Regions from separate parts of the Micromonospora sp. NPDC005291 genome, predicted to be linked through region 2. Evidence: predicted binding sites of a transcription regulator. Region 2 holds the regulator's gene; each other region holds the start of a gene.
The links. Region 2 encodes HrcA, which represses chaperone genes, less so after heat shock. Its sites were predicted from a motif close to GGTTNGCACNCTCNNNNNGAGNGTGCNAACC; they were not measured.

Region 1: a site for HrcA is predicted at 1,889-1,919, ahead of groES (co-chaperone GroES). Genes of this name have one in related genera too.
Region 3: a site for HrcA is predicted at 3,635-3,665, ahead of groL (chaperonin GroEL). Genes of this name have one in related genera too.

Annotation. Positions count from the first base shown of each region.
Region 1 is NZ_JBEXGR010000003.1:352,459-362,112, reverse strand. It holds gene ybaK (Cys-tRNA(Pro) deacylase) at 47-526, opposite strand; gene ABZT18_RS06105 (methyltransferase domain-containing protein) at 537-1,733, opposite strand; gene groES (co-chaperone GroES) at 2,052-2,366, shown strand; gene groL (chaperonin GroEL) at 2,437-4,071, shown strand; partial or broken gene ABZT18_RS06090 (molybdopterin-dependent oxidoreductase) at 4,971-6,038, shown strand; gene ABZT18_RS06085 (hypothetical protein) at 6,527-7,075, opposite strand; gene ABZT18_RS06080 (WhiB family transcriptional regulator) at 8,207-8,590, opposite strand; gene ABZT18_RS06075 (response regulator transcription factor) at 8,843-9,654, shown strand, end outside.
Region 2 is NZ_JBEXGR010000027.1:59,049-68,702, reverse strand. It holds gene ABZT18_RS27915 (16S rRNA (uracil(1498)-N(3))-methyltransferase) at 1-181, opposite strand, end outside; gene dnaJ (molecular chaperone DnaJ) at 183-1,328, opposite strand; gene hrcA (heat-inducible transcriptional repressor HrcA) at 1,402-2,424, opposite strand; gene ABZT18_RS27900 (DUF4870 domain-containing protein) at 2,650-3,276, shown strand; gene hemW (radical SAM family heme chaperone HemW) at 3,332-4,555, opposite strand; gene ABZT18_RS27890 (enoyl-CoA hydratase-related protein) at 4,575-5,384, shown strand; gene ABZT18_RS27885 (hypothetical protein) at 5,564-6,418, shown strand; gene ABZT18_RS27880 (phytanoyl-CoA dioxygenase family protein) at 6,640-7,542, shown strand; gene ABZT18_RS27875 (hypothetical protein) at 7,693-8,604, shown strand; gene ABZT18_RS27870 (MOSC domain-containing protein) at 8,662-9,297, opposite strand; gene ABZT18_RS27865 (carbohydrate ABC transporter permease) at 9,369-9,654, opposite strand, start outside.
Region 3 is NZ_JBEXGR010000007.1:111,734-121,387, reverse strand. It holds gene ABZT18_RS12850 (S8 family serine peptidase) at 1-419, shown strand, start outside; gene ABZT18_RS12845 (GNAT family N-acetyltransferase) at 489-1,427, shown strand; gene ABZT18_RS12840 (hypothetical protein) at 1,514-1,762, shown strand; gene groL (chaperonin GroEL) at 1,819-3,441, opposite strand; gene ABZT18_RS12830 (hypothetical protein) at 3,713-4,888, opposite strand; gene ABZT18_RS12825 (cold-shock protein) at 4,984-5,187, opposite strand; gene ABZT18_RS12820 (GNAT family N-acetyltransferase) at 5,400-5,927, shown strand; gene paaN (phenylacetic acid degradation protein PaaN) at 6,086-7,759, opposite strand; gene ABZT18_RS12810 (GNAT family N-acetyltransferase) at 7,810-8,829, opposite strand; gene thrC (threonine synthase) at 9,199-9,654, opposite strand, start outside.

The DNA.
Region 1 (9,654 bases), on a different contig from region 2:
TGTTACTCCCCGGCTACCCAGGAGGAGTCGACCGTAATGAAAGCCCTCAGCGGGTCTGCAACGGCGCGGTGCGGGCGTCGGTCAGCGCCACCAGATCCGCCGCGGCCAGTTCGAGTTGCAGGCCGCGCCGACCGGCCGAGACGTAGATCGTCGGGAGGGTCAACGCGGAGTCGTCCAGCACGGTGGGCAGCCGCCGACGCTGCCCGAGCGGGCTGATCCCACCGCGTACGTAGCCGGTGGCGCGCTCGGCGACCGCACGGTCGGCCAGCACCGCCCGCTTGCCACCGACCGCAGCCGCGAGTGCCTTGAGATCCAGCTCGCCGGTGACCGGGACGACCGCCACGGTGAGCGCGCCGTCGACCTCGGTCACCAGCGACTTGAACACGCGCTCCGGTGCCACGCCGAGCGCGACCGCCACCAACGCGCCGTAGTTCGGGGCGTCCGGCGCCACCCGGTACGGATGGGTGCGATGCGCGACTCCGCGCTTGACCACCAGTGCCGTTGCCGGAGTGCCCTGTCCTGCCACGCCACCGACGCTAGTCGACCGGCCGGCCGACGAGCACCGTCGGTGCGCCGCCAACCCGGGTGAGCACCAGGCTCGCCGCCGCGTCGCCGGCCAACCGCAGATCCCGCCGAAGCTGCTCCGGGGTGAGCGCGGAACCGCGCTTGAGGATCTCCACCCGGCCCACCCGACGGTCCCGCAGCAGCGCCCGCAGGCGCTTGAGCGAGAACGGCAGCACGTCGGTGATCTCCAGGCAGCGCGCGTACGGGGTGCGGGTCGGGTGGTCGGCGTAGAGGTAGGCGATGGTCGGGTCGCCGAGGGTGGCGTCCAGTTCGTCGGCCAGTTCGGCGACGAGGTGCGCGCGGACCACCGCCGGGTCCGGGTCGTACAGGTAGCGGCGCGGCGGCCCGACCGGCGCCTCGTTGGCACCCGAGCCGGTGAGCTGCTGGCAGTGGGCCTCGACGCCCTCCTGGCGGTAGAGCGTGGCGCGGCGGGGCACCTCCGCCAGCTCGCCGCACCAGAGCGCGGCCTCGACCAGGTCGCCGTCCACGCCAACCCACTCCGCCTCCGCGCCGGCCGGGATGAGCGCGTGGTCCAGGCCTGGTGCCACCTTCACCACGGTGCGCGGCACCCGCTCGGCCAGCCCGGTGACGAAATCCCACGGTGGCGAGTAGGCACGGGGGTCGAAGATCCGTCGCCCGGTGCCGGTCGTGCGTCGGGCCGGGTCGCAGAAGACCCCGTCGACCCGGGACACGTCGAACCCGGTGGCATCTCCGCACTCGACCGTGAACAGCTCGGCCAGCCCGGCCGCCGCGGCGTTGGCGGCGGCCATCGCGGCGGTCACCGGGTCGGCCTCCACCCCGTACACCCGGATGCCGGCGCGGGCGGCGGCCAGCGCGTCGGCGCCGAGGCCACAGCCGAGGTCGGCCAGGGTGCGCACGCCGGCCGCGTACAGCCGGGCGGCCCGACGGTCGGCGACCACCCGACGGGTGGCCTGCTCCAGGCCTGGGCGGGTGAGGAACATCCCCGCGGCGGTCGGGCCGAACTTGCCGACCGCCCGGCGGCGCAGCTCGGCCTGGGTGAGTGCCGCCGCGGCCAGCGTCGGCGGCACCCCGGCCGCGCGCAGCGCCGACGCCGCGGCCAACGGATCACCGCCGGCCAGCCCGGCCGCCGCTGTGAGCGCGGCCGACCCCTCGGGGGTACGCAGCGCCGCCAGCTGATCGAGATCCACCCGGCCATTGTCCCGGCCCGGCCGGGCTGCCCCGACGGTGGTGTCAGTCGGTGGGCGTGGCGGCTGTTGCGGTGACGACTGGCGGAACTGTGGCGACACGGAGGACGGCGCGCTGGCACTCTCCTTGACGGAGTGCTAGCCACGGAATAACCTGCGATTAGCACTCTCACCCTGAGGGTGCCAGCTTCCGGGTCTCGCGACCCGGGTGCGCACGCCAGGCGGACCGGCACCCGCGACGACGGTCCCGCCCGGTGGCATGAGGCAATTGACGCTGGTCGGCCCCGCCGGCCAGCAACGAAACCAGTACCCCAGGAGGGTATGCCCGTGACTACGGCGACCAAGGTAGCGATCAAGCCGCTCGAGGACCGGATTCTGGTCCAGGCGAACGAGGCTGAGACCACCACGGCGTCGGGCATCGTGATCCCCGACACCGCCAAGGAGAAGCCGCAGGAGGGCACTGTCCTCGCTGTCGGCCCGGGGCGCGTTGACGACTCCGGCAACCGGATCCCGGTTGACGTGACCGTCGGCGACACCGTCCTTTACTCGAAGTACGGCGGCACCGAGGTCAAGTACGCGGGCGAGGAGTACCTGGTGCTCTCCGCCCGCGACGTCCTCGCGGTCATCGAGAAGTAAGCAACCGATCAGTGTCACTGCCCCGGTCCGGCTCGCCGGGCCGGGGCAATGGCGCTTCGAAGGGACATACATGGCGAAGATCCTGAGCTTCTCGGACGACGCCCGGCACCTGCTGGAGCACGGTGTCAACGCCCTCGCGGATGTGGTCAAGGTCACCCTCGGCCCGCGCGGGCGCAACGTCGTTCTGGACAAGAAATTCGGTGCGCCCACGATCACCAACGATGGTGTGACCATCGCCAAGGAGATCGAGCTCACCAACCCGTACGAGAACCTTGGCGCGCAGCTGGTCAAGGAGGTGGCGACCAAGACCAACGACGTCGCCGGCGACGGGACCACCACCGCGACCGTGCTGGCCCAGGCGATGGTTCGTGAGGGTCTGCGCAACGTCACCGCCGGCACCAACCCGGCCGGCATCAAGCGGGGCATCGACGCGGCGGCCGTCAAGGTCTCCGAGGCGCTGCTCGGCCGTGCCGCAGAGGTCACCACCAAGGAGTCGATCGCGAACGTGGCGACGATCTCCGCGCAGGACGCCACGATCGGTGATCTGATCGCCGAGGCGATGGAGCGGGTCGGCCGCGACGGTGTCATCACCGTCGAGGAGGGCACCATGCTCACCACCGAGCTGGAGGTGACCGAGGGTCTCCAGTTCGACAAGGGCTTCATCTCGCCGAACTTCGTCACCGACCTGGAGGGTCAGGAGTCCGTCCTTGAGGACGCGTACATCCTGGTCACCACCCAGAAGATCTCGGCGATCGAGGAGCTGCTGCCGCTGCTCGAGAAGGTCCTGCAGAACAGCAAGCCCCTGCTGATCATCGCCGAGGACGTGGACGGCCAGGCGCTCTCCACCCTGGTGGTCAACTCGCTGCGCAAGACCCTCAAGGTCTGCGCGGTCAAGGCTCCGGGCTTCGGTGACCGGCGCAAGGCGATGCTCCAGGACATTGCGATCTCCACGGGCGCCGAGCTGGTCGCCCCGGAGCTGGGCTACAAGATCGACCAGGTCGGCCTGGAGGTGCTCGGCACCGCCCGGCGCGTCGTGGTCGACAAGGAGAACACCACGATCGTCGACGGCGGCGGCCAGAAGTCCGACGTCGCCGACCGGGTGTCCCAGATCCGCAAGGAGATCGAGGCCTCCGACTCCGACTGGGACCGGGAGAAGCTGGCCGAGCGGCTGGCGAAGCTCTCCGGTGGCATCGCCGTGATCAAGGCGGGTGCGGCGACCGAGGTCGAGATGAAGGAGCGCAAGCACCGCATCGAGGACGCCATCGCGGCGACCAAGGCTGCGGTCGAGGAGGGCACCGTGCCCGGCGGCGGCGCCGCCCTGGTGCAGATCCGCTCGGTCCTCGACGACGACCTGGGCTTCACCGGTGACGAGAAGGTCGGCGTCTCGGTCGTGCGCAAGTCGCTCGTCGAGCCGCTGCGCTGGATCGCTCAGAACGCCGGTCACGACGGCTACGTCGTGACCCAGAAGGTCGCCGACATGCAGTGGGGCAACGGCCTCGACGCCGCCACCGGCGAGTACGTCGACCTGGTCAAGGCCGGCATCATCGACCCGGTGAAGGTGACCCGCAACGCGGTCACCAACGCCGCCTCGATCGCCGGTCTGCTGCTCACCACGGAGAGCCTCGTGGTGGAGAAGCCGGAGAAGGCCGAGCCGGCCGCCGCAGGCGGGCACGGCCACGGCCACCAGCACGGCCCGGGCTTCTGACCCGGTAGCGACACCCGTCCCGGGGCGCACCGCCGTATGGCGGTGTGCCCCGGCTCGTCTTGCGGGTCATCACCGGGCGCTGACGCTGACGCTGACGCTGACGTCGGCGTCGGCGTCGGCGTTGGCGACTGGGCGCGATGATCGCGCACACTGGGCCGATGAGCACCACGTCACGGCGGTACGCCGCGCTGGCCGGAGTGACCGCCGCCGCCGTCGCGATCGGGATCGCCGAACCGGTGGCAGTGCTGACCGGCCCCCGGTCGGCGCCCCTGGTCGCGGTCGGCGGGGTTGTCGTCGACGCCGTCCCCGAATCGCTGAAGCAGTTCGCCATCGACCTCTTCGGCACCGCCGACAAGATCGCGCTGCTGGTCGGCACGGCCCTGCTGCTCGGAGGGTTCGCCGCGCTGCTCGGTGTGCTGGCGGTCCGCCGGCTGGCACTCGGCCTGGCCGGCATCGCCGCGTTCGGCGCCGTCGGCGTGGCCGCCGCGCTGACCCGTTCCGGTGCGGACGTCGCCGACGCACTGCCGTCGCTGGTCGGCGCCGGTCTCGGCGCCCTGGTGCTCTGGTTGTTCATCGCCGGTCCGTTCGAGCTGGACCCCTGGTCCTGGTCCCCACCAACGCCTCCCGCAGCGCCGGTGTCGTCGTCCGGTTCACCGGCTGGTTCGTCGCCTGGTTCGTCGCCTGGTTCGTCGCCTGGTTCGTCGGCCGGGTCGTCGCCCGGTTCGTCGGCTGGTTCGTCGGTTGGCCCGTTGCCCGGTTCGTCGGCTGGTTCGTCGGCTGGTTCGTCGGCCCGGGAGGAGCTGCCAGTGCCGGTGACTCCCGCCGCGCCGGTGCCGGTGAGCCCGGCCGAGCCGCCGTCGGCGGCGGCTGAGCCGAGGGCGCCGGCGCCGGAGGTCGACCCGGAGTCGCGGCGGCGGTTCCTCACCGGCAGCGGGGTGCTGCTCGGCACGGCCGTGGTGGCCGGCCTCGGCGGGCGCTGGCTGGCCGGTCGGCGCGGAGTGTCCGCCGCCCGGGACGCGATCCGGCTGCCCGCGCCGGTCGCCCCCGCACCGGCTCTGCCGGCGGGCGCGGACCTCTCGCTGACACAGCTCGCGCCCTACGTCACCCCGAACTTCGGTTTCTACCGGATCGACACCGCACTGGTGGTGCCGCAGGTGGACCCGGACACCTGGCGGCTGCGGATCCACGGGCGGGTCGGCACCGAGCGCACCTACACCTACGCCGACCTGCTGGCCCGGCCGCTGGTCGAGCGGTACGTCACGCTGGCCTGCGTCTCCAACGAGGTGGGCGGGGACCTGATCGGCAACGCCCGCTGGCTCGGCGTACCCCTGCGAGAGTTACTCGACGAGGTCGAGCCGGACGAGGACGCCGACCAGGTCGTCGGCCGGTCGGTCGACGGCTGGACCTGCGGCACCCCCACCGCCGCACTGCGCGACGGGCGGGACGCGTTGTTGGCGGTCGGCATGAACGGCGAGCCGCTGCCGGTCGAGCACGGCTTCCCGGTCCGGATGGTGGTGCCCGGCCTCTACGGCTACGTGTCGGCCTGCAAGTGGGTGACCGAGCTGGAGCTGACCCGGTTCGCCGACTTCGACGCGTACTGGGTGCCGCGCGGCTGGTCCGTCGAAGGGCCGATCAAGACCCAGTCGCGGATCGACACGCCCCGGGGACGCAATCGGCTGACCACCGGTCCGGTGACCGTCGCGGGCGTGGCCTGGGCGCAGCACCGGGGCATCCGCCAGGTCGAGGTCCGCGTCGACGGCGGCGAGTGGCAGCAGGCGGAGCTGGCCCCGACCGTGTCGGTGGACACCTGGGTGCAGTGGTCCTGGCGCTGGGACGCCACGCCCGGCGAGCACCGGCTCCAGGTCCGGGCGACCGACGCGACCGGCGAAACCCAGACCGAGCGTAAGCAGGACGTCGTCCCGGACGGTGCCACCGGCTGGCACACGGTCACTGTCACCGTCCGCTGACGCTCGCATGCGACGGACGGTCGCCCGCCGCCCGCCCGCCGCTGGGCCGTTCAACTGATCAGCGGTCCCTCCGTGGAGATCGGACAGTTTCCGTCAGCAGCTAACGGAGATGTCCAAGGTCTGCGGCTAGGCGCCAGTTGGGGCAAGGTCATCCGCCTCCCGCACCAGCCGGCGCGTCGCTCGCAGCGCGTTCGCGCACCCGCCAGTGCGTCGTTCGCAGCGCGTCCCGGCACCGGGCCAGCGCGTCGCTTCCAGCGTGTTCGCGCGCCCCGGACAACGGCCGGCGCCCCGGGACAGTGCGTCGCGCTCGCAGCGCGTTCGCACCCCGGCCAGCGCGTCGCTTACAGCGCGTCCCCCTACCGGACCGTGCGTCGCGCGCACCACCAACCTGAGCGGGGTGTGCAGGGCGTGGAAACGCCGCTGGCCGGCATCCCCCGGGTTGGGGATGCCGGCCAGCGGTCCAGGTCATGCGGTGGCGTGTGTGGGGGTCAGCTGTTCCAGTGCTGGGCGACCAGGTCGGTGGCCTGCTGCTCCCACTGCGCGTACGCGTCCGGGTACGCCGAGACCTGCACCGTCTGCGCGGCGTCGGTCAGGGGCATGTCCTGCCACCCGTCGACCTGCTTCAGGCCCTTCAGGAATGCGGCCGTCGAGTAGGCCGGGTCGGTGATCTGCTCCGGCGTACCCCACCCGCTGGTCGGGCGCTGCTGGAACAGGCCCAACGAGTCGTGGTCGTTGGCGTCGCCGAGGTGGCCCAGGTTCTCCAGCTTCGACTCCTGCAGGCTCGTGGCGATGGAGATGACCGCGGCCCGCTCCGGCAGACCAGCCTTCTTCGTGGCGGCGATGATGGCCTTGACGTTGGCGCTCTGCTCGTCGTTCAGGGTGATGTGGGACTGGTCGCCCTGCGGCTTCACCGTCTGCACCGCGACGGGCTTGCCGTCGACCGGGTTGGCGTGGGCGGCGATCGGACCGGCGAAGACACCACCGGCGAACGCGAGACCAGCAACAGACAGCACGCTCTTACGAATGATCGTGTTCATGAGAGTTAGCTCCTTCGGGGGTAAGGACACCCAGCCGCCAAACGGGGGGACGGCGTGCCGGGTGTGAGCACCTCGTCCGGGCGCATCACGTACAAGGGGAAAAGTTTTTGGGGTCGGCGCCTTCGGCCGGGGGCGGCGTGGGGCGCCGGGGTCGGCGGCCTACGGGCGGAGGGCTCGTGGCGCCGGGTCCAGGTGTAACGACCGGGGGGCCGGGGTCATTCCGGGGGTGGCCCATCCGTCGGCACCCTCGTGGAGGCGGTGGCCGAGCGGTCGTTCGTGGGGACTGTAACGACCGGGCGGGGCCTGGCATTCCAACCCCGAGGGGTCGGCGCTCAAACCCGAGGGGTCGGCGCTCAAACCCGAGGAGTGGGCGCTCCCACCCGGGGTCGGCGTTCCAACCCTGAGGCGCGGGGTGGCGGGCCGGTGGTCCTGCGATCGTCAGGGTATGTAACGACCCCGGGCCCGCCATGATTCCAGGCCGCGGGTGCGACCGGTCACAGCCCGGAGGCCCTGCAAACCGGGACATTCGACGCGTAATCGTGCACGCTGCCGGCGGCACGGCGTTCGCCTGACGCATGGTCAACTCCAGATCGCCGACATTGGGGCATCACCCGCCCCGGACACCGCGACATCCCCGACACCGAGTCGATCACCTCGGAAGGCCGCCTGCCGTGATCGCGTGCCGGAGGTGGCCGTCGTGACCGCATTGCCGCGGGGTGCCTGCCGCGACCGATGCGAGGGGCCGCCTGCCTGGGCCGCCTGCCTGGGGTGCCTGCCGCCCCCGCACGCCGGAGGCGTCCGCTGCGACCGCACGCCGGAGGGTGCCTGCCGCCCCCCGCACACTTCGAGTGGGACGTCGGATCTGCCCAGAAATATCCGGTGAGCCTTGTCGCTCTGAGCCCGCGCAACACCACCCCGTCAGATACCCGGACAGCCGGCCGTGCCGGCGGGGAGGGGGCAGCAAACGCCCAGGGGCGGCGATCCACTCCAGATTGGCGATGTTGGGGTATCCGGCCCGACGCGATACCCCGATATCGGCGATCTGGTGTGATCGTCTGTTCGCGCTTGGCAGACGTGAAACCGCGCCTCCGAGTCGGGGGCGCGGTTTCGCGAATGTAGGGGAGTGTCGGGTCAGGCGACGTTGCGTTGGGCCGGAACGGTCGACTTGTGCGGGCGGCCCAGTCGGGCTTCCAGTCGTGCGACGTCGACTCGGGCGTGCCGGCGGTCGGCCAGGTCCTCCCAGCCGACGGCGAGCAGCCGCAGCCGCTCCGACTCGCTGAAGCCACCCCACACGCCGTACGGCTCGCGGACCGACAAGGCGTGTGCGGCGCACTCGGCCCGGACCGGGCAGGCGCGGCAGACGGCCTTGGCGGCGGACTCGCGGCGCAGCCGGGACGACCCGCGCTCACCGTCGGGGTGGAAGAACTGAGCGCTGTCCCGCCCTCGGCAGGCACCGAGCCGCTGCCAGTCCCAGAGATCGACGATGGGTCCGGGCAGTCTACGTACGTTCGACATCAGCACCCCTCCTCCCGCGCGGCTCCGCGAGAATCCTTGTGGCCGGCATCCGGGCGGCGGGCCGCGCAGGCGCACCGTTCCCGGCCTGGATCTCCGGTACCCGGGCCGTCGGCGACTCACACATCTGTGATCGAAAACGTCATCGAAATTGCCGGTTTTGCCCTATCTGTCGGAAAAGTTCGAAGGATTGCCCGGAACCCCCTCCCCAGCCGACCCCGTCATGGTCTGCTCGTTGGCGGAGAGGAGACCACAGTGCGTACCGTTCTTGTGTGCGTTCGGACACCACTCGCGGCGCAGCACCTTACTTCTGCTGCCGCGCGACTGGGGTTGTCCGCGATCGTCCGTACCGCCGTCTCCGATCCTGAGGTGATGCTGCGGTTGGCCGAGCGACCGGCCGACGTTGTGCTGGCCGACACGGCCCTCACCCGTCCGGACAGCGCCGGCTTCGTCCGTCGGGTGCTGGCCCGCGCGCCGCAGGCCGCGGTGCTGCTGCTCGGCACCGAGGAGTCCGAGGCCGCCGCGGCCACCATCAGTGCCGGAGCCCGGGGTCTCATCCAGAATGTCGACCAGGACCTGACCAGCGCAGTGGCCAAGGCTCTGCTGCTGCTCACCGCGCCTGGTCGGGCTTCCCGCCAACGGATCACCGATCCGGCCCGGGACGCCGCGGCGGTCGGTGGTTCCGGTCGTTCCGGGCCGTCGCCGCGTGGCTCCGGCGAGCCCGGTTGGACGGGCACGCCCGGCGAGGCACCGGCGGGTGTGCCGTCGGTGCCGGTGCAGCGGGGTGACGACGAGGCCGAGTCGGCGAACGGCGAGTCGGCGGCCGACCAGACCGACGTGGCCCGGCCCGCCCCGAACACCCGGCCCGTCCGGGCGTCGGTCGGGCTCACCGAGCGCGAGCTTCAGGTGCTGCTCGGCATGGCTGAGGGCAAGAGCAACGCGGAGATCGGCCGGGAGTTGTTCGTCTCGGAGGACACCGTCAAGACGCACGCCCGCCGGTTGTTCCGCAAGCTCGGTGCCCGGGACCGGGCGCACGCGGTGGCGGCTGGCTTCCGCGCCGGCCTGGT
Region 2 (9,654 bases):
GGCTGCCCCTGCCGACGGCGGTGACCACGGCGGCGGCCGTGCCACCCCGGCCGTCGGCGAGCAGCAACTCCTCGCCGACCCGCAGCCGCTGCACGGTCGCCGCGTGGTGCCCCTCCGGGCCGTCCAGGGTCAGCGCGTCGCCGGTGGGCAGCGCATCGACCAGGAACAGCGGCGCGGACACCTCAGGCGTGCCCGTTGAACGCGTCGCGCATCCGGGAGAAGAAGCCGCCCTGTTTGGACAGCTCGGCGACCTCCTCACCGCGGGTCTTGGCGAAGTCGCGCAGCATCTTCTCCTGGTCCGGGTCGAGCTTGGTCGGCGTCCGGACGTCCAGGTGCACGTAGAGGTCGCCCCGGCCGGTGCCGCGCAGGTGCGGCACACCCCGGGCGCGCAGCCGCAGGGTGCTGGCCGGCTGGGTGCCGGCCTTGACGTCGACGGTCTCCTCGCTGTCCAGGGTCTTGATGGTCAGCCGGGTGCCGAGCGCCGCCGCGGTCATCGGCACGGTGACACGGCAGTGCAGGTCGTCGCCCTTGCGGGAGTACACGTCGTGCGGCCGCTCGTGGATCTCCACGTAGAGATCACCGGCGGTGCCGCCACCCGGGCCCACCTCGCCCTGCTGGGCGAGCCGGATCCGCATGCCGTCCTCGACGCCGGCCGGGATCTTGACGGTCAGCGAGCGGCGGGTGCGCACCCGGCCGTCGCCGGCGCAGGTGGGGCAGGGGTGCGGGATGGTCGTGCCGTAGCCCTGGCACACGGTGCACGGCCGGGCGGAGACCACCTGGCCGAGGAAGGTGCGCTGCACGGACTGCACCTCGCCACGCCCGGCGCACGCCTCGCAGGTCGCCAGGTGCGTGCCGGCGGCGGTGCCGGCGCCGGAGCAGGTGGTGCAGAGGACCGCGGTGTCGACGGTGATCGGCGCCTCGACGCCGAACGCCGTCTCGTGCAGGTCGAGCTCGAGCCGCAGGATCGCGTCGGCGCCCGGCCGGGTACGCGGACGGGGGCCACGGGCGCCACCCGCCGCGCCGCCGAAGAACGCGTCCATGATGTCCTGGAAACCGACGAACGGGCCGGCTCCGCCGGGGCCACCCGGGCCTCCGGCACCGCCGCCGCCGGGGGCGAGCGGGTCACCACCCAGGTCGACGATCTGCCGCTTCCGGTCGTCCGAGAGGACCTCGTACGCGGCGTTGATGTCCTTGAACTTCTCCTGAGCCTCCGGGTCCGGATTGACGTCCGGGTGGAACTGGCGCGCCAGCTTGCGGTAGGCGCGCTTGATCTCGTCATCGGAGGCTTCCCGGCTCACACCGAGAATGCCGTAGTAGTCCCTGGCCACTGCGTTCCGTGTCCTCATGTTCGTCTCGCGTTGCGCCGATCCGGCGGCAGCAGCCGGCCGTCGGCCCTGACTGTCAGTTCTGGGCCAGCAACTCGCCCACGTAGCGTGCCACGGCGCGCACCGTGGCGATGTTGCCGGGGTAGTCCATCCGGGTGGGCCCCAGCACCCCCAGGCCGCCCACGATGGTGGCGCCCGGGCCGTACCCGGTGCTGACCACCGAGGCGGCGCGCAGGTTGTCGAACTCGTTCTCGTCGCCGATCAGCACCCGGGTCGTGCTCGGCTCGGTCTCGCCGATGAGCTTGAGGAGCACGACCTCCTCCTCCAGTGCTTCGAGGATCGGCCGCAGGGAGCCCTGGAAGTCGAGCAGGCCGCCCCGGGTGAGGTTGGCGGTGCCGGCCAGCGCGATCCGTTCCTCGTGCCGCTCGACCAGCGTCTCCAGCAACACCGTGGCGAGGGTGGTCATCGTCGGACGCAGCTCGGTAGGCGCCTCCTCGACCAGCGTCTGCACCAGCGGCGGCGTATCGGACAGCCGGGCGCCGGTGAGCTTTTCGTTGACCAGCCGACGCAGATCGGTGACGTTCTCGGCGGGCACCGGGCCGGGCAGCTCCACCAGCCGCTGCTCCACACGCCCAGTGTCAGCGATCATGACGAGCATCAACCGGGTGGTGGAGATCGGCACCAGCTCCAGGTGACGCACCGAGGAGCGGGCCAGGCTCGGGTACTGCACGACAGCCACCTGCCGGGTCAGCTGAGCGAGCAGCCGCACCGTGCGGTGCACCACGTCGTCGAGGTCGACCGCGCCGACCAGGAAGCGCTCGATGGCGCGGCGCTCGGCCGGGCTGAGCGGCTTGACCCTGGACAGCCGGTCGACGAATAGCCGGTAGCCACGATCGGTGGGCACCCGGCCGGCACTGGTGTGCGGCTGCCGGATGTAGCCCTCCTCCTCCAGCACGGCCATGTCGTTGCGGACCGTGGCCGGGGAGACCCCGAGCTGGTGCCGCTCGACCAACGCCTTGCTGCCGACCGGCTCCTGGGTGGAGACGTAGTCCTCGACGATCGCGCGGAGCACGGCCAGTTTCCGGTCGTCGAGACCCATCCTCCGCACCTCCTGTCACACGTCGGCCGCCGGCACCGTGGCCCGGCCGGGCCGTCCTGGCACTCGACTGTAGCGAGTGCCAGTCTACGTCGGCGTACCCGCCAGCGCGATGATCAACGACGGTCCATCGGTGCGGCCCCCGCCACCCCGCTGGGCCGATCGGCCCACACTGCCGGGCGGTGTCGCTCTGGTGCGGCGTTGCCACAGGCCCCTACCGTGACACCCATGACTGAACCTCCGCGCCCTCCCGGAGCGGGTGACCCCGGCAACTACCCGCCGGAGCCGACCTCCCCGGGCTCGTTCCCGTCGGCCGAGCCGCCCACCGCACCACTGTCCGGGGCACCCGGCCCGGGCGGCTATCCCCCGGCCGGTGGCTATCCGCCGCCCACCGGTGACCAACCGCCGTCAGGTGGCTACCCTCCGGCGGGTGGCTACCCTCCGCCCGGCGGCTTTCCCCCGCCCGGGGGTTATCCGCCCGGTGGTGCCTACGGCGGCCCCGGCGGCGGCTACGCCAACAATGAGGACAAGACCTGGGCCCTGGTCGCGCACTTCGGCGGCGCCGCCGGCGCGCTGATCAGCTTTGGTCCGCTGGGTTTCGTCGCCCCGCTCATCGCCTTCCTGGCCCGCGGCAACCAGTCGCCGACCGTCCGGGCGCACGCCCTGGCCGCCCTGAACTTCCAGATCCTCTGGTCGATCATCGCGTTCGTGCTGCTCTTCGTGAGCTGGTGCCTGCTCTTCCTGCCCAGCATCGCCGTCGTCGTGATCCAGATCCTGTTCGGGATCATCGCCGGCATGAAGGCCAACGAGGGCACCCCCTACCGGTACCCGATGTCGGCCAGCTTCATCAAGTGACCCCGGGCCGGCCGCTCCCCCGGCCGGCCCGCAGTACCGCTACCGGCGCGCCCGCTCAGGGCAGCAGGTCGCGCACGACCGCGTCGGCGAGCAGCCGGCCGCGCAGGGTGAGCACCGCCCGGCCGGCCGCGTACTCCGGTGCGGCCAGCAGGCCGTCGGCCAGCGCCCGTTCGGCGCCCGCCCGGCCAGGGGCGTCGAGCACCGCCAGCGGCAGGCCGCTGGCGAGCCGCAGCCGGAGCATCACGTCCTCCATGTGCGCCTCGTCGACGGTGAGCACCTCCCGGGCCAGGCCGGGTGACGCTCCCGCGGCGAGCCGCTGGGCGTACGCCGAGGGGTGCTTGACGTTCCACCAGCGCACCCCGCCGACGTGGCTGTGTGCCCCCGGCCCCAGCCCCCACCAGTCCGCGCCGGTCCAGTAGAGCAGGTTGTGCCGGCACCGGGCCTCGTCGGTGCGGGCCCAGTTGGAGACCTCGTACCAGGACAGGCCGGCCGCGTCGAGGGCGGCCTCCGCGGCCAGGTAGCGGTCCGCGGCGACGTCGTCACTGGGGTACGCCAGCTCGCCGCGCCGCATCCGGGCGGCGAGCCGGGTGCCGTCCTCGACGATCAGGGCGTACGCGCTGACGTGGTCCACCCCGGCGGCCACGACCTGGTCCAGCGAGGCGGCGAAGTCCTCGGCCCGCTCCCCCGGTGTCCCGTAGATCAGGTCCAGGTTGACGTGCTCGAACCCGGCGTCGCGCGCCTCCAGGGCGGCGGCGGTGGCACGGCCGGCGCTGTGTTTGCGGTCCAGGATCGCCAGCACCCCCGGGGAGGCGGACTGCATGCCCAGCGAGATCCGGGTGTAGCCGGCGGCTCGCAGCAGCTTCAACGATTCCGGGGTGACCGATTCCGGGTTGGCCTCGGTGGTCACCTCGGCGTCGGCGGCCAGCCCCCAGGTGCGGTCGATGCCGTCGAGGATGCGGGCCAGGTCGTCGGCGGGGAGCAGGGTGGGCGTGCCACCGCCGACGAAGACCGTGTCGACCCGGGGCGGTGGGCTGTCGCCGAGCACCCGGGCGGCGAGTGCCAGCTCGGCCAGCACGGTGTCGGCGTACCCCTCGCGGCTGGCGCCACCGCCCAGCTCGGCCGCCGTGTAGGTGTTGAAGTCGCAGTAGCCGCAGCGGCTCGCGCAGAACGGCACGTGCACGTACACGCCGAAGCCGCGCGCGCCGACCGCCGCGGTGGCGGTGGCGGGCAGCGATCCGTCGACGGGGACGGTCTCACCTTCTGGAAGGACGCCGGGCATGGCCACTAGTGTGCCCGGCATGACCTCTCCCGACGTCCTCGTGCGCGTCGCCACGGCCCGCGGGGTGACCACCCTCACCCTGGACAGCCCACACAACCGCAACGCGCTCTCCACCGCCCTCATGACCCAGCTGCTGGCCGGGCTGGGCGACGCGGTCGCCGACGAGGCGGTCCGAGTGATCGTGCTCGACCACACCGGCCCGGTCTTCTGCTCGGGTGCGGACCTGAAAGAGACCGCCATGGCGTACGCCAGCGGGACGGTGCCGGCCGGAATGCTGAGCGACGTGCTCGCCGTGCTCTGGGAGTGCCCGAAGCCGGTGCTGGCCCGGGTGGCGGGGCCGGCGCGGGCCGGTGGGTTGGGCCTGATCGCCGCCGCCGACCTGGCGGTCTGCGCCGATGAGGCGACGTTCGCCTTCACCGAGGTGCGGATCGGGGTGATCCCGGCGGTGATCTCGGCGACCGTGCTGCCCCGGCTGAACCCGCGCGCCGCCGCCGAGCTGTACCTGACCGGGGACACGTTCGACGGGCGGCGGGCCGCCGAGATCGGCCTGGTCACCGCCGCCGTGCCGGCGGACGAGCTGGACGCGGCGGTGCAGCGCTACTGCGACTCGCTGGTACGGGGCGGGCCCGGCGCGCTGGCCGGCGCGAAGGAGTTGCTGCGCCGGCCGGGCACCGCCGAGCTACGGGGCGAGCTGGCCCGGCTGGCCGCTCTGTCGACCGGCTATTTCCTCTCTGACGAGGGGCGTGAGGGCGTCATGGCCTTCCGCGAGAAGCGACTGGCTCAATGGGTGCCCGCTCGTGACGGAGGTTCCGGCGATCATTCCGGCTAGGCCGGGGCCTCCACCAGGGTGAGATCGCGGCCGGAACGGGAACGTCGCCAACCGGTACGCGACAGCGGAGCCGACCCCGAACCGCTCGGAGCCGGCCAACCCGGCCCCGAACCGCTCGGACGGCCCGGAGGGGTCGGGTGGGGACGTACGCTTGTCTGACTGTCGATCTGGGGGTGTGAGTGCGAACTCGGGCAGCCGTGGCGGGTGGAGTGGTGCTCATCCTCGTCGCCGTGATCGCGATCTGGCTCGTCGTACGGCAGGTCGGTGACCGCCTCCAGTTGCCGCTGGCAGCACGGAAGTGCACCGTGCAGGCCGACGGCCGGGTCGCGCTGGACGCCGACCAGATGGCCAACGCGGCGACCATCGCGGCGATCGGGGCACGGCGTGGAATGCCCGAGCGGGCCGTGGTGGTCGCGCTGGCCACCGCCTACCAGGAGTCCGGGCTGCGCAACCTCGCCGACGGCGACCGTGACTCGGTCGGCCTGTTCCAGCAGCGACCGAGCCAGGGTTGGGGCACCCCGGCCCAGATCCGTGACCCGCGCTACGCGGCCAATCGGTTCTACGCGGCGCTCAAGAAGGTGCGCGGCTGGGAGAAGATGCGGGTCACCGACGCCGCACAGCGGGTGCAGCGCTCGGCCTTCCCTGAGGCGTACCAGAAGTGGGCCGACGACTCCGAGGTGCTCAGCAGGGCCCTGATGGGTGACGCCACCGGCGCGGTCGCGTGCACGGTGGGGCGTACCCCGGCGATGCACGGTGCGGCGGCGGCCGCGCAGCTGACCCGCAACCTGGTGCTGGACTGGGGCCTGAAGGGGACCGACCCCACCGACCCGACCGGGCTGGCGGTGACTCCGGGCGACCAGCGCGACGGCTGGCGGTACGCGCACTGGCTGGTTTCACACGCCCAGGACCACGGGGTGAAGCGCGTCAGCTTCGGCGACCTGGAGTGGACCGCGAGGGACGGCACCTGGGGTCGGGTCACCGGCCAGCAGAGCTCCGCCGGTCAGGTGGTGGCCGAGGTGTTCAACGAGGGTTGACCGACCCGGATCTCTTAACCGGCAGTCACCGCACAATCGGACAATCTTCCGTAAAGACCTCTATTGATCACGGAAGTCTCACTCACCGTAGTTCCCCCGCTGCGCGGGGTCCCACTCGGCCCCACTCGCTCGACACGCCCTCCCCGATGCCAAGGCCATCGCGTTACGATCGGCGGCCTGTGCCAGAAAAGGTTTCACCTCATGGGGAGGGGTACGACGCGGTGTTCGATTACGGCGACCGGACCGGTTACGAGCCGATCAGCGACATTGACCGCAAGGAGTTCCACGAGCAGGGCTTCCTCCTGCTGCGCAACGTCCTGACGGAGGACCACCGGGCGGCGCTGGAGGCGGCGGTCGACCGCGTCTACGCGGAGGAGCAGGCAAAGGGCACCACCAAGAAGGACGGCACCCTGCACCTGCTGGGCTTCCTGGAGCGCGACGAGCTCTTCGGCCAACTGCTCACCCACCCGATCGCCTTCCCGTACATGTGGGGGCTGGCCGGCTGGAACATCTACACCCACCACAACCACCTGGACGTCACCCCGCCGGCCGCCGAGCCGGAGAAGCCGTACTGGGGTTGGCACCAGGACGGGTACCGGCAGAACTCCGACCCGGAGACGATGGACCCGAACCTGCCCCGGCCGATGTTCTCGCTGAAGGTCGCGTACGTGCTGTCGGACCTCTCCGAGACCGGCCGCGGCGCCACCAAGGTCATCCCGGGCAGCCACCTGTTGAACTCGCTGCCCCGGCCCAAGGACCTCAGCGTGCACAACCCGGACCCGGAGGGCACGGTGGAGATCACCGCCAACCCGGGCGACGCCTTCATCTTCGACCGCCGGCAGTGGCACTCGCGGTCGACGAACCTGTCGACCATCACCCGCAAGATGCTCTTCGTCGGCTACACCTACCGGTGGATCCGTCCGCTGGACGAGCTGCACCCCGACGTGAACGGCGAGTGGTACCGCAACCGCACCCCGGTGCAGCGTCAGCTGATCGGTGAGGGCACCCACACGGCCAACTACTGGGGCATCAACTGGGACGGGTACGTCGACGACGAGATCCCGCTGCGCAAGGAGCTCAAGGAGCGCGGTCTGCTGGACCGCAACATCCCCTGGCTCCGCTGATCCGCCCGGAGGGGCCCCTGTCATCGCCTTCGGCATGGCAGGGGCCCCTCCGCTCGTATCCGGACGGTCGCCAACGGTGCCGCTGGAGGGGTGATTCGGGTAGCCGACAGTTGAAGGGCACCGGACCGGGCAGGCCGTACCCTGTGCCGCATGACGGACGGCATCGCCCTGACGTTGCTTATTCTCGGAGTGGCACTCGGCGTCGTCGGCAACTGGATCACACCACCGCGGAAGCTGACCGGGCGATGGGTGGTCGGCATCTTCGCGTTGCTCCTCGTGGCGGCGTCGGTCTTCACGTTCCTGGAGGGCCGCCTGCCGGCCGGGCAGCCCACGCCGCCCCAGGGCGACCCCACGGCCATGCCGGCGCAGATCCCCACCGTGGCGGCGCCGGCCTCCGCGAGCGCCACGCCCACGCCGACCGCGTCGGTCCGGCAGCCGACCAGCCCGAAGACGACTCCGGGCTCCGCCACGAGATCGAGCGCCGGCCAGCAGGGGACCAGCGGCAAGAGCAAGCCGCCACGGTCGCCGTATGTCGCCGCGAGCAGCTTCCAGCGCTTCGGCGGAACACACGGGGCGTTCACCCTGGTCGCCGAGGGAACAGCGCTGCGGATCGACACGCCAGACAGCATCGACAGCCAGTGGGGCGCCTACCTCAAGGACCACATGGTGTGCGACGGCACGGTCGAGTTCGACGTTCGACTCGGTGCCGGCACGGTCGACTACTACGGGCTGGCCGTACTTCCCCGCGGTGACCTCGACAACGACCAGGCGACCGGCGACGCGATCATCCTCTACCTGGACTCCGACGGGTCCTTCATCGCCAAGTTCTCGTCCCTGCCGACACCGGGCGTCGGTGGGGTCGGCGGCGGTTCATATCCGGTCGCCGACCTGCGGCAGACCCGCCACGTCGTGGTCTCGGCGCGGGGTTCGACCTACTCCGTGCGGGTGGACGGGATCCCGGCCGGCGAGTTCGCCGAGACGGAGAGCGCCGGTTGCGGGAAGCTCACGCTGGCCGCCTGGGGCGGCACCACCGCCCACATCGAGGACGTCCTGGTGCGGTGAGCGCCGGGTCGGTGACTGGCACCGGCCGACCCCGCCGGTACGCCCGCTCGGCGCTCGTCAGCGCTCGAGCCGGCGGCGGACCTTTTCGCGGATCGACTCGGGCAGGTCGGATGCCTCCAGCAGCCGGGGCAGCAACTCCGGCTCCAGGCTGGTCGCCCGGAACACCTCGCCGATGGTCACCCCGTGTGCGGGCCGGTCCACCACCTCGACCGGGTCACCCGCACCCACCTCCCCCTCGCGGAGCACCCGCAGGTAGGCGCCGGGCAGCGCCCGGGCGGTGAACCGCTTGATCAGGTCTGGTACGCCCCAGAAGCCGGCGAAGGTGGTGCACGGCGTTCTCGGCTTGGTCACCTGGAGCAGGGCGGACCCGATCTGCCACTGCTCACCGATCACCGCGTCGGTCAGGTCGACCGCGTACGTGGTGAGGTTCTCGCCGAAGCCGCCGGGCCTGATGTCGCGCCCCAGTTCGGTCGCCCACCAGGCGGCGTCCTCCTCCGCGTAGGCGTAGACCGCCTGGTCCTCGCCGCCGTGGTGGGCTCGCTCGCCGATGAAGTCGCCAACCACTCCGTCGACACGGAACAGCACCGGCGCGTCCACCGGCCGCTTGTCGATGCCGCTGCGACCGCTCGCGTCGCCGGCCCACTCCGCCTCGGTCACCACGCCGAGGTTCACCGCTGCCACCCTGCCCGTCATGGTGATCAGCCTAGCGGGGGCCGACGGGGTCGGGCGCCACCAAGATCGTCGATCCGTAACGCGTGCGGCCGTCAGCCCTTGACGGCGCCGGCTACCAGGCCGGAGACCATGCGGCGCTGCACCAGCAGGAAGAAGATGATGACCGGCAGGGTGAACAGGGTGGAGGCGGCCATCACCGGCCCCCAGTTGGTGTCGTCCCGGCCGAAGAAGAAGGTCATCGCCACCGGCAGGGTGTAGCGACCCTGGTCGTTGATGAACGTCAACGCGAAGATCAGCTCGTTCCACGCGGTGATGAAGGAGAAGATGCTGGTGGCCACCAGACCGGGTGCGACCAGCGGGAAGAGGATCAGGCGGAAG
Region 3 (9,654 bases), on a different contig from region 2:
CGATCGACGACCCGCCCGCGCCGTACGCGGACGTGCTGACCGTGGGCGCGGTGGACGCGCAGCGCCGGGTCGCCGAGTTCTCCTCGCGCGGACCGGTTCCGGGCGGCACGGGTAAGCCGGACGTACTGGCACCGGGTGTGGGTGTGGTGTCTGCCATGCCGGGCGGCACGTACGCCGCGCTGGACGGCACCTCGATGGCGACCCCGCAGGTGGCCGGGGTGGTCGCGCTGATGTGGTCGGCGAACCCGGCGCTGGTCGGCGACGTGACCCGGACCCGGCAGATCCTGCGGGACACCGCCACGGCGGCGACACCGACCTACCGCTCCGGCAACCCGGCCGACGACTGTGGCAATCCGTCGAACATCACCGGCGCCGGCGAGGTCGACGCCTTCGCCGCCGTCCAAGCCGCCCAGCGCTAGGAAGGATTTCCACCTGGAAACGTTGGGCGGGAGCGCCGACCGGCAGGCGCTGATCTAGGGTCGGCCACCATGGACGCCGAGATCACCGTCACCGAGCTGACCTCCGACCTGGTCCCCACCGTGGTGCGGCTCTGCGAGCAGGCTCTCGACCTGCCCGAGGACGCAGCCGAGGCGGCTCCGATCGTGGACGTGCTCTGGCCCCGGGCCGCCGCCGCCGACCGGCTGGTGGTAGGGCTGGGCGCGTACCGGGGTGTGGATCTGGTCGGGGTACTCCTCTGCTCGGTGTCGTCGACCGAGGCGGGCGTCGGGCACGTGGACCTGGTCGCGGTGCTCCCGGATCAGCGCCGCCGGGGCGTCGGCCGGGCGCTCCTTCAGCGGGCCGAGCGGGTGCTCGCCGAGCGCGGGGTGACCGAGGTGCTGTTGGCCGGCAACCCGCCGTACTACGCGTGGCCGGGCATCGACGTCCGCTACACGGCAGCGGTGTGCGCTGCCCTCGCGCTGGGCTACCAGCAGGACCGGACCGCCTGGAACATGACGGCCGACCTGTCGTACGACGGGTCGCCGGCGCTGCGGCCCACCGAGGCGGCGGAACGGCGGCTGGCCGATCAGGGCGTCACCGTACGCCGTGCGGAGCCGGCGGACCTGCCGGCGCTGGCCGCGTTCGCCCGGTCCACCTTCGGTGGCACGTGGGACGGCGAGTTGGCCGGGTCGGTGGGTCGTGCCGGCGCCGGTTGTCACCTGGCGGAGCGGGGTGGCGAGGTGCTGGGCTTCGCCGCGTACGGGTCATCCCGGCCGAGTTGGTTCGGGCCGATGGGCACCGCGCCGGCTGCCGAGGGGTCGGGCATTGGTGGGGTGCTGCTGCGGCGCTGCCTACAAGACCAGCAGGCGGCAGGGCTGGACCGGGCGCAGATCGGCTGGGTGGGGCCGGTGCCGTTCTACTCGGGCAGCGCGGGTGCCCGGATCGAGCGGGTCTTCTTCCTGTACCGGCGGGCAGTCCATGCAGAATAAGGGGCGAATAGGATATAGGCCCTGATAGCGCCATTCACCCGCATCGGCCATCGACGCCCCCTACCGTTTCGGTAGAGGAGGCAGCCATGACCACGGATGACGACAAGACCGAGGACGGCCCGCCGATCACCTGGAAACCGGTCGGCGAACTCCCCGGCCAACTGCCATTCGACCGGCTCGACTACGGCGACGCCGAGCAACTGGCCGAGATGACCACCGACGGCGAGTCGGCGATGGTCGAGGAGCCGCAGGAGATGGTGGACGCGCCGATCCAACTGCTTCCGCCGTACGACCGGGCGCAGAAGCGGCGCAACCAGCGCCCACTACCGACCTGACGACGAACGGGGCGGACCGCGTCAGCGGCCCGCCCCGTTCTGTGTCGGATCTGGACTCAGAAGTCCATGTCCCCGCCACCCGGGCCAGCCGGGGCAGCCGGGTTCTTCTCCGGCTTGTCCGCGACAACGGCTTCGGTGGTGAGGAAGAGCGCCGCGATGGAAGCGGCGTTCTGCAGCGCCGAGCGCGTCACCTTGGCCGGGTCGATGATGCCCGCGGCCAGCAGGTCAACGTACTCGCCGTTGGCGGCGTTGAGGCCGTGACCCGCTTCGAGGTTACGGACCTTCTCCACCACGACGCCGCCCTCAAGGCCGGCGTTGACGGCGATCTGCCGCAGCGGGGCGTCCAGCGCGACCTTGACGATGTTCGCACCGGTCGCCTCGTCGCCGACCAGGTCGAGCTTGTCGAAGGCGGTCTTGCCGGCCTGCACCAGCGCGACGCCACCACCCGGGACGATGCCCTCTTCGACGGCCGCCTTCGCGTTGCGAACGGCGTCCTCGATGCGGTGCTTGCGCTCCTTGAGCTCGACCTCGGTGGCCGCGCCGACCTTGATGACCGCAACGCCGCCGGCCAGCTTGGCCAGCCGCTCCTGCAGCTTCTCCCGGTCGTAGTCGGAGTCGCTCTTGTCGATCTCGGCCCGGATCTGGTTGACCCGGCCCTGGATCTGCTCGGCGTCACCGGCACCGTCGACGATGGTGGTCTCGTCCTTGGTCACCACGACCTTGCGGGCGCGGCCCAGCATGTCGAGGCTGGCGGCGTCGAGCTTGAGGCCGACCTCCTCGCTGATGACCTGGCCACCGGCGAGGATGGCGATGTCGGTCAGCATGGCCTTGCGGCGGTCACCGAAGCCCGGCGCCTTGACGGCGACCGACTTGAAGGTGCCACGGACCTTGTTGACCACCAGGGTGGCGAGAGCCTCGCCCTCCAGGTCCTCGGCGATGATCAGCAGCGGCTTGCCCGACTGCATGACCTTCTCCAGGATCGGGAGCAGGTCCTTCACCGACGAGATCTTGCTGTTGGCGATCAGGATGTACGGGTCGTCGAAGACGGCCTCCATACGCTCCGGGTCGGTCATGAAGTAGGCCGAGATGTAGCCCTTGTCGAAGCGCATACCCTCGGTGAGCTCCAGCTCCAGCCCGAAGGTGTTGCTCTCCTCGACGGTGATGACGCCTTCCTTGCCGACCTTGTCCATCGCCTCGGCGATGATCTCGCCGACGGTGCTGTCGCCAGCGGAGATGGAGGCGGTGGAGGCGATCTGCTCCTTGGTCTCGACGTCCTTGGCGAGCTTGGACAGCTCCTCCGAGACGCTCGCCACGGCAGCCTCGATGCCCCGCTTCAGGGCCATCGGGTTGGCGCCAGCGGCCACGTTACGCAGGCCCTCGCGAACCAGGGCCTGGGCCAGGACGGTCGCCGTCGTCGTGCCGTCACCGGCAACGTCGTCGGTCTTCTTGGCGACCTCCTTGACCAGCTCAGCGCCGATCTTCTCGTACGGGTCCTCGAGCTCGATCTCCTTGGCGATGCTCACACCATCGTTGGTGATGGTGGGGGCACCCCACTTCTTCTCGAGCACGACGTTGCGGCCCTTCGGGCCGAGGGTCACCTTTACGGCGTCGGCGAGCTGGTTCATGCCCCGCTCGAGGCCGCGGCGAGCCTCTTCGTCGAAAGCGATCATCTTGGCCATACGGTGTTGTCCTCCTGGACACTCACGGGCCACCCGAGATGTTGCCCCGGATGGGCCGCCTGGTGTGCGCACCTTGGGACGTCGCCACCTGGCGACGACGACGTCCTTCGGCCGGGCCGGATAGCCCGCGACGACCGGCCATGTGCTGCCCCGGTGTCTCCACACCGGCACAACCTGGCCCCACCGTCCCGACCGTTGGCACTCACGGTATGCGAGTGCCAATGACTTGTTTAGCACTCTCCCCTGCCGAGTGCAAGCACGATGGGGCCGCTCAGCCGAGTTCCGCGGCCAGTGCGGCAGCGTTCACCGGCCCCTCATGGGCCCGCTGCTCGGTGTACGTGATCAGCAGGCCGACCAACTGGACGAGGTGGGCCGGCAGGGCCAGCACCGCGGTGACCCCGATCACGGCCACCGCACCGACCGCGGCGCCCGGCGACGCCAACGGGTCCGGACCGAACGCGACGGTGCCCACCGACTCCAGGAAACCGGGAATCAGGCTGCCGACGATCACCACCCCGCCCACCAGCGCCACCCGGCCGAGCAACAGCCCGAGCCGGTCGTGGAACATCCGGAACGACCGGCCGATCGGGTTCTGCCGTTCGAAGAGGTAGACCGGGCCGGCCATGCTCAGCGCGAACGCCAGGTAGATGCCCGGCAGTACGCAGAAACAGACACCTATACCGACGAGCACGCTGATCAGCAGGGTCCAACCCCACAGGCCGAGCGCCCGACGCACGCCGTACCGCAGCGCCGCGTCGATGCTGGCCGGCCTGCCGGCCGCCTGCTGGGTGATCAGCCAACTACCGGCGGCCCATCCCACCGCCTGCACCAGCCCAATGAGCAGGCTGCCGCCGATCAGCGCCACGAGAAGCGTTGCCAGGTCGGCGGCGAAGTTGTCCGGCAGCCCGCCCGCCGGGTCCAACTCGGCCTGCGTCTCCCAGCCGGCCGACGGGTCCACGCCCAGCGAGATGATCGAGAGGACCGCCGCCGGCAGCACCTGGGTGAGCAGCAGGATCGGCACCAACTGCCGCCAACCTCGACGCAGCGCCCCGTTGAACCGGTTGAGCCAGCCGTAGATACCGGCACCGGGCGGAGTGACCAGGGCATCGTTGGGGTCGAGGCCATGACCCGGCGGGTACCAACCGGCCGGCGGCCCCGGATACCACGGCTGCCCGCCGTAGGGACCCACCCCGGGCGGGTAGCCGCCGGTGGGCGGGAACACCCAGCCAGGGGGCGGCGGACCCCAACCTCCCTGCGCGGGATCCCAGCCGGGCGGCGGACCGCCGGGGCCGGCTTGACCCCACCCCTGGGTCGGGCCGGGCTGCGGCTCAGAGGCGGGCGGCATGCCCGGTGCCGCGCCAGAACTGCCGGCGGGCGAGGCCGGGTCGAACGGGCCCGGCTCCCCCGGCCCGGGGGGTGGGGTGGGCGGGGGTGGCTGGTCGGTCATGAACGCTCCTCAGCATTGGCTGGAACGGTTCACGATCTTCCCGGGTGCGCGCCCGCGCCGCAGCCCCGACGCGCGGGGCCGATCGGGGAAGGAACTCAGGCGATGACGCGTACGTGCTCCGCCTGCGGGCCCTTCTGGCCCTGGGCGATCTCGAACTCCACCCGCTGGCCGTCGTCCAGCGCCTTGTAGCCGTCCATCTCGATCGCGGAGAAGTGAACGAACACGTCCTGACCGCCGTCGACGGCGATGAAGCCGTAGCCCTTTTCGGCGTTGAACCACTTCACGCTGCCCTGTGCCACGGTGCACTTCCCTCACTCTGCGCGGCGTTGCCTGCCCGGCGCACGGCGCGGCCGGGCGCCCTCGGACCCGCCTCAGCGATCGATGACGGCCGCTGAAAGAGGTGACCGAAATCGCACGCTACACGAGGAAGGGAAGGAGGCGGTGCCGCGAGGCGGCGGAGATCGGGCACAGCTCGGAAACGGCGTCCAGCCCCTGTGGTAGGCATGCGCACATGACCGCTACCGGCTCAACCGTTGTTCGCCAGGCGGAGATCCGTCGGGTTCGGCCGGACGACGCCGCCCGGATGCGAGCACTGCGCCTGGAGATGCTCGCCGACGCACCGTTGGCCTTCCTGGAGACCCTGGCGGACGCGGCGGCCCGACCGCACACCGAGTTCGCCGCGCGGGTCGCGTACACCTCGGCCGGTTCCAGTAACGCGCAGTTCATCGCCGACCCGGGCGGCCGGCTGGTCGGGCACGCCGGTGGCACGGTCGCCCCGAACGAGCCCGGGCTGACCGTGATCTACGCCGTGTACGTCACGCCGACCTGGCGGGGCAGCGGGCTGCTCGGCGAGCTGATCGACGAGGTGGCCGCCTGGTCACGCGCCTGCGGCCGGCCGGAGCTGCTGCTGGAGGTGGTGGTCGGCAACGACCGCGCCTACCGGGCGTACCAGCGGCTGGGCTTCATCGACACCGGCGTACGCGTCCCACACCCCACGATCCCAGCCCTGAACGAGCTACAAATGCGCCGACAGACCTGAAGAACCATCCCAGGGCAGACCCACTGTGCCCCAAAAGCCGGATGCGCCCCGACCAGCGTGCCCACAAAGGGTTTCCGGGACAGCCCGACCCGCGCAGGGATCAAGCCTGACCGCCGGAGCAGGTCGGGCTGCCCCGGAAACCCCCAACCGCAACCAAATCAGACCGGACGCCGAGACTGCACAATCCGGAACCGGTTAGCCACGTACGCCCCGTCGGTCAACGCCGAGTTGGCCGCCGCGTTGGCCCCACTCCCGTGGAAGTCGGAGAAAGCCGCCGACTGGTTGACGAAAACCCCGCCGGTCAGGTTGCAGGACAGGTGCACCCCGACCTCGACCGCCACCGCCTCGGTCGCGTCCAGCACCGACTCGTCACTGGAGTAGACCGCAGCGGTGAGCGCGCCCTTCTCGCCGACCGTCCGACGCAGCAGCTCCAGGCTGTGCGCGGTGGAGTCGGTGGCGATGGCGAACGAGATCGGCCCGAACCACTCCCGGCCGTACGTCTCCGCGTCGTCCGCGCCCAACTTCACGATCGTCGGGGTACGCACCACCGCGTCGGCGTACGACGGGTGGGCCACGGCCCGCGACTCCAGCACCGGCTCGCCGACCTTGGTCACCTCGGCCAGCCGCTCCAACACCCCGTCGTTGACGATCGCGCCGGTCAGCTCCACGCCTCGGGCGGGGTCTGCGGTGATCTTGCCGACGGCCGCGGCGATCCCGCCGGCCACCTCGTCGAAGCTCTTGTGCCCCTGGTCGGTCTCGATTCCACCGGCCGGGATGAGGATGTTCTGCGAGGTGGTGCACATCTGACCGCTGTAGAGGGTCAGCGTGAAGCCGAGGTTGCGGCACATGCCCGCGAAGTCGTCGGTGGAGTCGATGACGACCGTGTTCAGACCGGCCTTCTCGGTGTAGACCGACGCCTGCCGGGCGTGCGTCTCCAGCCAGTCGCCGTACTCGGTGGAACCGGTGAAGTCGACGATCTTCACGGACCGGTGCAGGGCGAGGTCACTGGCGAGCTTCTCACCGGGCGCCTCGGCCGCCAGCATGATGAGGTTCGGGTCGAAGCCGGCCTCGGCGAGCACCTCCCGGGCGTACTTCACGGTGATGGCCAGCGGCAGCACCGCGCGCGGGTGCGGCTTGACGATCACCGGGTTGCCGGTGACCAGCGAGGCGAACAGCCCGGGGTACGAGTTCCAGGTCGGGAAGGTGTTGCACCCGATGACCAGCGCCACCCCACGCGGCACCACGTGGAACGTCTTGGTCATCCGTAGCGGGTCGCCCTTGCCGGCGGCCTTCTCCCAGCCCGCCGTGCCCGGGTGCCGGGTCATCTCGGCGTACGCGTACGCCAGCGCTTCCAGCGCCCGGTCCAACGCGTGCGCGCCGCCGGCCTGGAAGGCCATCACGAACGCCTGCCCACTGGTGAACTGCACCGCGTTGGCCAACTCGAAGATGTGCTTGTGCAGCCGGTCGAGGATCTCCAGGCAGACGCCCACCCGGGCCTGCGGGCCGGCGTCGCGCCACGCCGGCAGGGCGGCCGAAGCAGCGCTGACCAGCTCGTCGGTGCCGGCGTGCGGGTAACGCACGGCCAACTCCACCCCGAACGGGCTCGTCTCGGTGGCGACCCGAACGCCGGTGCCCGGCTGGTCGAGCGGGAAGTCGCCACCGAGGTACGCCTCGAAGGCAGCCTTACCGTCGGCGGCGGCGGTCTCGCCGTACACCCGGGGGCTGGGGGACTCGGGATAGGCGGACCAGTAGCCCCGCTCCGTGATCGCGGTCAGCGCACGGATGAGGGTGTCGGCGTGCCTGTCGTACAGGGGCTGCGTGGTCTCCGTCATGCCCGCCATCATGCCTGAGTGCCGGCCGCGAGCAGTAGCGCCGATTCCCTTCAGAGGGTGAGCTGCCAGTTGTTCCAGGCATCCACCGGGCGGAAGCCGAGCTGCTCGTTGATCGCCACCATGTAGCTGTTGCCGGCCGCGTTGAAGGTGTCGATGACGCGGACCGCCGGCTCGTGGGTCAGCAGGTGGTGCAGATTCTCCGCCTTGGCGATGAGACCGAGCCGGTGCCCACGGTGGGCCGGGTCGACGATGGTGATCTGCTGGAAGGCGTGCCAGTCGAAGGAGGCGCTCACGTCCAGCACGGTCCAGGCGACCAGCCGCCCGGACGCGTCGTGGCGCATCCCGAGGTGGTAGCGCCGCCGACCCTGGGCGTCCAGGGCGCGCTCGGTGCCACGGATGCGCTCGGCGTCCACCTGCTCCGGGTCCCACTGCACGTCACCCATGGGCGCGTCCATGAGCAGCCGGCCGTCCAGGTAGGCGATGTCCGCCACGTACTCCTGCGGGGTGGAGCCCTGCCAGCAGACCGACTGATAGCCCTCGGCTCGCGGCCGGGCCTCGGCCAGCGCCGCGCGCAGGGCGACCCGGTCGATCGCGCCGACGTCGAGGCGGCGACGCACCTCGGGCAGCGCCGACTGGGCGCCGGTGGTGGCGGCGAACGCGTCTCCCGCCGCTGATCGCGCCGGCCCGTCCGGCAGCGCGGAGACGGTCATCGCGACGACCCGCTTGCGGCCGTGCTCGCGGAGCAGGCGTACCCCGTACTCGTGCAGTGCGCGACCGACGCCACGGCGCCGCAGCTCGGGATGCACCGTCAGCCCGGCGGTGGCGTTGTCGGTGTTGTCGAGCTGCGGCAGGTCCAGCTGGAGGTAGCCGGCCGGCGCGCCGTCCAGCCGGACCAGCGCCCACAGCGACTCGGTGCCGGGCATCGGCGTGTGGAACAGCGCGTCGAAGCGGCGTCGGCAGAACGGTCGGAAGCCCGGCAGGTCAACCTCGGTGGCCGCCGCGCCGATCCGGTACGCCTCGTCGACCGAAGCCCGGTCGGCGCCGTCGAACGACGCGATCGTGATGCTCATGCCGCTGAGCGTGCGCCCTGGAAAAGCGATCAGGCCAGCGAATATTCGCTGGCCTGATCGAACGTGGTCGGGAGGGACACTCGCACAACGCCTCCGGCGTTGGGTCGCAAGAACTTCAAAAGTCTTCGGCGAAATGCCCTCCCGCACGGAGCATCTTGCGCCGTCCGGTTCCTGCCGTCAAGTCCGTAGCGGCGGGTTTTCCACACTCACCGCGAAAACCCAGTTACCCGGCGGATCCACCCGCTCCCCCATCCCGCCCGGGCGCGTATCCACTTCATATCGCCGATGTTGCGGTTTCCAGGCCATCGGATAGCGCCATGTCGGCGATACGGAGTCGATCACACCCGCACGGAGCCGGCGGAGCGGACGTCAGCCGAGGAGGCCGGCGTCGCGGGCGGCGCGCAGCGAGGGCTTGATGTGGTGGGTCGGGCCGACCTGGCCGGCTACCGCGTCGATGGTCTTCAGTCCCTCGCCGGTGTTGAACACGACGGTCTCCGCCGTCGGATCGAGCCGACCGGACTCGACCAGCTTGCGCAGCACCGCCACGGTGACCCCGCCAGCGGTCTCGGCGAAGACGCCGGTGGTGCGGGCCAGATCGCGGATGCCGGCGCGGATCTCGTCGTCGTCGGCGTACTCCATCCAGCCGCCGGTGCGGCGGACCGCTTCCAGGGCGTAGAGGCCGGCGGCCGGGTCGCCGATGTTGAGTGACTTGGCGATGCCGGTGGGCTTGACCGGGGTGATCGTGTCGGTGTCGGCGTGCAGGGCGGTGGCGATCGGGTTGCAACCTGCCGACTGGGCACCGAAGACCTTCCAGCCGCCGGCCGG